Linked DNA regions of Flocculibacter collagenilyticus. The main gene of each other region encodes a partner of the protein of the gene in region 2 in a complex. Links are inferred from orthologs where the notes say so. Each region holds a gene or a part of one and is shown on either strand. Other genes may lie near its edges. The genes, in order: sdhA and HUU81_RS14185.

Evidence for each region.
Region 1: the proteins of HUU81_RS14185 (region 2) and sdhA are in contact, whole or in part, in a crystal structure (PDB 6C12), measured with the Escherichia coli proteins. The link is inferred for Flocculibacter collagenilyticus from one-to-one orthologs.

What each region holds. Positions count from the first base shown.
Region 1 is NZ_CP059888.1:2,100,043-2,103,355, forward strand. Bases 1-2,982 are described here. They hold sdhA (succinate dehydrogenase flavoprotein subunit), read right to left. Parts: upstream 2,387-2,982; coding sequence 614-2,386; downstream 1-613. Other genes in these bases: HUU81_RS09315 (succinate dehydrogenase iron-sulfur subunit), read right to left, coding at 1-599; sdhD (succinate dehydrogenase, hydrophobic membrane anchor protein), read right to left, coding at 2,387-2,734; sdhC (succinate dehydrogenase, cytochrome b556 subunit), read right to left, coding at 2,753-2,982. Outside these bases: more of sdhC, read right to left, coding at 2,983-3,130. UniProt on the Escherichia coli protein: Two distinct, membrane-bound, FAD-containing enzymes are responsible for the catalysis of fumarate and succinate interconversion; the fumarate reductase is used in anaerobic growth, and the succinate dehydrogenase is used in aerobic growth.
Region 2 is NZ_CP059888.1:3,192,011-3,195,293, reverse strand. Bases 127-3,078 are described here. They hold HUU81_RS14185 (FAD assembly factor SdhE), read left to right. Parts: upstream 127-1,452; coding sequence 1,453-1,704; downstream 1,705-3,078. Other genes in these bases: nadB (L-aspartate oxidase), read right to left, coding at 2,368-3,078; HUU81_RS14180 (protein YgfX), read left to right, coding at 1,772-2,299; ygfZ (tRNA-modifying protein YgfZ), read right to left, coding at 294-1,292; HUU81_RS14195 (FKBP-type peptidyl-prolyl cis-trans isomerase), read right to left, coding at 127-266. Also shown: more of HUU81_RS14195, read right to left, coding at 1-126; more of nadB, read right to left, coding at 3,079-3,283. UniProt on the Escherichia coli protein: An FAD assembly protein, which accelerates covalent attachment of the cofactor into other proteins.

The DNA.
Region 1 (3,313 bases), 1.1 Mb from region 2 along the record:
AATGCATCATCTAAGTCATTTAAACGTTGTTCAGTAGCGGTATCGCGGCTGTCTGCTAAAAATCTGTACGCATGCAATAGACCAGCTGGACCAATAAACTTATCAGGATTCCACCAGAATGAAGGGCATGATGTTGAGCAACATGCACACAATATACATTCATATAATCCGTCAAGTTTTGCACGCTCTTCAGGAGTTTGCGTGTATTCACGAGCTGGAGGCTGCGTGTCTTCATTGATTAAGAACGGCTTAACTTTCTCGTACTGAGTGAAGAATTGCGTCATATCAACAACTAGGTCACGAATTACAGGTAAACCCGGTAGTGGTCTAATGACAATAGTACCCTTTCCTAACGCTGAAAGAGGAGTAATACATGCTAGGCCATTTTTACCGTTCATGTTTACACCATCAGAGCCACAAACACCTTCACGACACGAACGTCTGAAAGCTAATGATGGATCTTGCTCTTTAAGTTGAAGTAGCGCATCAAGTACCATGATGTCGCGACCACCTTCAATCTCTAAAGAATAATCTTGCATTCGAGGCGCATTGTCCACATCTGGGTTGTAGCGATAAATTGAAAATTTAATCGTTGCCATTACGTCTGCTCCTCTTAATATGTACGTGCTTTAGGTGGGAATGCATCACGAGTAACTGGGCTCATGTTTACATCGCGCTTCATCATAGATTCATCACTAGGACTATAAATAGAGTGACATAACCATTGGTCATCATCACGATCTGGGAAGTCAAAGCGGCTATGTGCACCACGACTTTCTGTACGATAGTTAGCAGATACTGCTGTACTGTATGCAGTTTCCATTAAGTTATCTAATTCTAAGCACTCAATACGTTGTGTATTGAAATCACTACTCTTATCATCTAAACGAGCATGCTTCAAACGTTCACGAATTTCTTTTAATTCGCTTAACCCTTGAGCCATCGCTTCGCCTTCACGGAATACAGAGAAGTTTAGCTGCATACATTGTTGTAATTCTTTTCTGATCTCGAATGGATTCTCACCTTGACCAGGCTTAGAAGATTCCCAACGATTAAATCGAGACATCGCTTCATCAATGTCTGACTGTGAAGAATTATGCGATGCACCTGACTGTTCTAGGGCTTCACCTAAATGCAGGCCAGTAGCACGGCCGAATACCACTAAGTCAAGTAACGAGTTACCGCCTAAGCGGTTTGCACCGTGCACAGATACACATGCAATTTCACCACATGCGAATAATCCAGGCACTACCTTTTGATTGCCATTGGCATCAACAGTTAACGCTTGGCCATCAACATTAGTTGGAATACCACCCATCATATAGTGACAAGTTGGAATAACTGGAATTGGTTCCTTAACTGGGTCAACATGAGCAAACGTTCGAGAAAGTTCACAAATACCCGGCAAGCGTGATTCTAAAACTTCTTCACCAAGGTGATCTAGCTTCAATTTCAAGTGAGGACCCCAAGGACCTTCACAACCTCTGCCTTCTCTGATTTCTGTCATCATTGAGCGAGCAACAACATCACGGCTAGCTAGGTCTTTTGCGTTTGGCGCATAACGCTCCATAAAGCGCTCACCATCTTTATTAAGAAGATAACCACCTTCACCACGACAACCTTCTGTGACTAGTGTACCAGCACCCGCAATACCTGTTGGATGGAACTGCCACATTTCCATGTCTTGAACTTGAACACCTGCGCGAAGTGCCATACCAACACCGTCACCCGTATTAATGTGGGCGTTTGTTGTTGATGCAAATATACGACCAGCGCCACCAGTTGCAAGTACAGTTGCTTTAGATTTGAAGTAAACTAGCTCACCCGTTTCAATGTCGATTGCTGTACAACCTGTAATTTCACCTTGTTGGTTCTTAACCAAGTCTAGTGCATACCACTCACTGAAAACCTTTGTTTTATTTTTTACATTTTGTTGATACAACAAATGTAACAACGCATGACCTGTACGGTCGGCCGCTGCAGCGGTACGAGCAGCTTGCTCGCCACCAAATTCTTTTGATTGGCCACCAAATGGACGCTGATAAACCTTTCCTTCGTCGGTACGAGAGAAAGGCAGGCCCATATTTTCTAATTCAATAATTGCTTCAGGGCCGGTTTGACACATATATTCAATAGCGTCTTGGTCACCAATGTAGTCTGACCCTTTAACGGTATCAAACATGTGCCATTCCCAGTTATCTTCATGGGCATTACCTAAAGCTACAGTAATTCCGCCTTGAGCAGAAACCGTATGAGAACGCGTTGGAAACACTTTAGATAAAAGTGCACAAGACTTGCCAGATTCAGAAATTTGCAAAGCAGCGCGCATACCCGCACCACCTGCACCAATTACAACGGCATCAAATTCACGTACTGTAATTTTCACTTACACACCCCACAAAACAAATAAGCCTACAGCGACAAAGCCAAACGCAACCACGCTTACTAGGAAGCTTAAAACATTACGTAACGCTGCAGATTCTACATAATCAGTTAATACCTGCCATAGTCCAATACGGGCGTGTATCATAATAGAAGCCAAAGCCAATAACGTGAAGGCCTTTACTAAAATATTCGAAAACAATCCGCTCCAATTCTCGTACGTTACAGTAGGAGTTGTAAGGAAGAAGCCGACAATAAAAATTGTATATAACGTTAATACAACAGCTGTTGCACGTAACGACACAAAATCTTGCACACCATTTCTTTTAAGTGATGCTTGATTTAAAAGCATAGTTATTCTCCTGCTGTATTAAACAAATATCCAATATGCTAAAGCGATTGCAACTAGCACCCAAACTACGAAAATTAGTTTTGCACTGTTGCTGCCAGACTCTAATTCTTCGAAATGCCCCATATCCATAAAGATATGTCTAATGCCACCAAGAAGGTGATAACTCAAAGCAATTAGAGTGCCCCACGCTATGAATTTAGCTAGGAAAGAAGTTAGAAGTTCTTTTACATAATCAAAACCTTCAGGAGAAGATAAAGACTCAGCCCAAGCCCACACTACAAAAATAAGTGCGAAAAACATGGCTACGCCAGATATGCGATGTAATATTGATGCCTTTGCGGACGCAGGGAAATCAATGGTTGTTAGATCGAGGTTGACAGGTCTCTGTTTTTTCACGGTCGCTTGCCCATCAGCTCATTAAATGAGCTATTTTATTTATAGTTATTATCAACTACTCTATTAATGAGTAGCACCTAAGTCGGAAAGTTTTAATTGTAACCAATTTATTCAGGTTACTTGAAGAAAACTCTCTTATAACTAAATTGGTATTAAACCCCTCACAGTATATATACGCGGGAT
Region 2 (3,283 bases):
ATTTCGTTTTCACCAAACATGTTTTTATCAACTGTTTGTACAAACCCGTCGTGGCGTTCGCCATACGCTTCTTTTGCATCAACATTAACGCTAAATGTGTCACCTGCTTTATGACCTTCTAACGCATTCTCTAAGCCTGGAATTAAAAACTGTTGCCCTTGGATGAAGGCTAGTGGCTCATGATCATGAGAACTGTCGATAACGTTTTCTTCTTTGTCCATTACCGAGTAGTGCATTGTGACGACTTTATCTTTACTAATGTTCATTCTTTTTCCTGTTAGTTAACCACGTCGTTATTCAGCAAGAGAATAAGGAAGAGGGATAAGTGAAAGTTGTGTTTCTGGTTGTTCTTTTAATCTAAATACGGTGCTTACTTCCACATCGTTGGGAAGCACAGCCAATAAATAAAGGTTATCAAGAAAACTGACTGCGTTTACAATGACGCCTGCGCGACGCCAGTTTTCACCCAATTGATACTCTATAGAGTCACCTGATACTGGCAAAATATCAGAACTTCCTTTAAGTATATAGGTTGCGCGTTTGTTTTTACCCAAAAACTTCATACGGGCTACCATTTCTTGCCCAATGTAGCACCCTTTGGTAAAGCTAATGGCGTTTAACGCTTGCTGGTTTAACGCTTGCGGAACGTATTCATTAATAAGTGGGGCAGTTAAGTGCGGTTCACCGTCCATAATACTTAAATACTGCCAATATTCCGGCGAGTATAAAAAAGATTGGTGCTCAGTCATGAACTCTTCAGCTTCTGCTTGCGCTAGTAGCAATATGAATCGCTCTTCAGATAGTTTAATCGCAGTTATATTGCTTTCGTTATTAGTCGCGCTATTTTGTGCCGATAGATCGATTTGCGTCGTCTGTTTTAGCCAATTACCTGCGTCTGTGCCTGAAATCCCAAAAATAGCAAAATGTGCCGTTGCATTTTCGATGGTTGATTTTGAAAAGACACCGAATTTTTTTAATTCTGGCAGGGTACTGGCGTGTTCGTCCTGATGCGAAAGTAGCAATACTTCCTCATTGCGCTGAAATAAATGAAAGGTAGACCACATTTTTCCTTTTGCGTCGCAATGCGCACCGCGAATGGCATTCTGTTCCGTTAACTCTGTTAAGTCGCAGGTAACTTGTCCTTGCAGGTATGATTTATTGTCTTCGCCAATTAAGCTTATTATGCCGTAGTCATTTAATGGCATTATCGCAAGCTGTTGTGCTTGGGTAAGATTGTCTTGAGTAATCGATTGAGTGGTTAAGCAATGAGTTGTTGGCTGTGAAGTAGACATAAACTTTATCGGTTTTTTAGTGAATTTAATTCAAGTGGGGACGATTTCAGAAACCTCAAGGTTCATGCTAGTATAGCTGCCATAAAACTTCTATCCAACCTTATGCTGCATACTAAATTTATTATTAGTGTGATAGCGGTACTTTTAGGTAGCAAAATTAATGAGCGAGTTAACGAATAAGTCACGATTAAAATGGGCATGCAGACGAGGTATGTTAGAGTTAGATGTACTGTTTATGCCATTTGTTGATGAAGCCTATGATGATTTATCTGAGCAAGATAAAGTAAAATTTCAAAACTTATTAGAGTGTGATGATCCTGACTTATTTGCATGGTTTATGGGCCATGGTAAAAGCGATAATGCGGAACACCAATATATGGTTTCGTTAATTCTTAAACGAGTGAAAGTGTAGAGTGTGCAGAAAGTGAAAGCGTGTTTAGTCGGAACATGCTTTCTTTTTCAATAACGCAATATAAAACATGGAACGTTTTACATTAATTCTTAAGCCTTCTAATTATCAGCGTTGGTTTACACGTATTTATTGTTATTTATGTGTACTAAGTTTGCTTACTTTAGGTGTTGTCTACAATATTTCGCTCATGCTGTGTATTACCCTTTGTATATTGATACTCGCTTTTTTAGAGTGCAAGGTGATTAATCAGACGAGTACAGTCAATAAAATTGCTCTATCACAAGATGGACAAATTAAGCTGATACGTGGTGATGATATAGAGATAGGGCAGTTAAACCGAAACTGTGTGGTGAGTGATGTATTTTGTTTATTGAGATATCAAAACGCAGATGCATTACATGAGCATTCAATAGCGCATGCAACAGGAAGCCGTTTTTCAACTATATATCATCACTTTTTAAGTTACTGGAAAAGACGTTTTGGGGTGATTATTTACACCCGCCACTGGTTGGTTTTCCAAGACTCGATAGACGAGCAGCACTACCGTAAACTGTGTCGACTAATTCTTTCTCGGCGCCATCAGCACAGTAAGTGACAATGCATGGGACTGATTATCTGCACTAGATTATCTGTACTGTGCTGATGAGGCTAAGATATTGATGGTTAATTAGTACTTAGCTTATTATTACTTAATTCATTAGCGGGGATCAGTACGGTAGGCTGACTGTTAGGCAATGTATTAGGGTAATCTAAGTTGTAATGTAAACCACGACTTTCTTTTCTTGCCATCGCGCAGCGAACAATCAACTCAGCCACTTGCACTAGGTTTCTGAGTTCCAGCAAGTTATTACTGACATGGAAGTGGCTATAATATTCTTCAATTTCTTGAGTTAGTAGCTCGATACGGCGATAAGCGCGTTCTAACCGTTTTGTTGTTCTTACAATGCCAACATAGTCCCACATAAACATTCTTAGTTCGTGCCAGTTATGGGTGATAACAACTTCTTCATCTGAATTGGTCACTTGGCTTTCATCCCATGCAGGAATAGATACATTGGCGGTATGAGACGTTAGGTGCTGTGTAATATGTTCAGCTGCTGAGCGTGCATATACCACACATTCAAGCAATGAGTTACTGGCCATACGGTTAGCACCGTGTAGTCCAGTGTAAGCAACTTCGCCAATGGCATATAAGTTATCGATGTCGGTTTTACCGTGGTTGTCGGTCATCACACCGCCACAGGTATAATGAGCAGCGGGTACAACGGGAATTGCTTCTTTTGTGATATCTATTCCTACACTCAAGCATTTAGCATAAATAGTTGGAAAGTGCTCAATTATAAAGTCTTTTGGTTTGTGACTAATGTCTAAATACACGCACTGCACGCCTAACCGTTTCATCTCATAATCGATTGCTCGAGCAACAATGTCTCGCGGTGCTAATTCAGCGCGTTCGTCAAACTCACTCATAAAGCGCGTGCCATCAGGGCGCTTTAAAAAAGCGCCTTCACCTCGCATTGCCTCGGTGATCAAAAAGTTGGGGGCATCGGGATGATAAAGTGATGTTGGGTGAAATTGG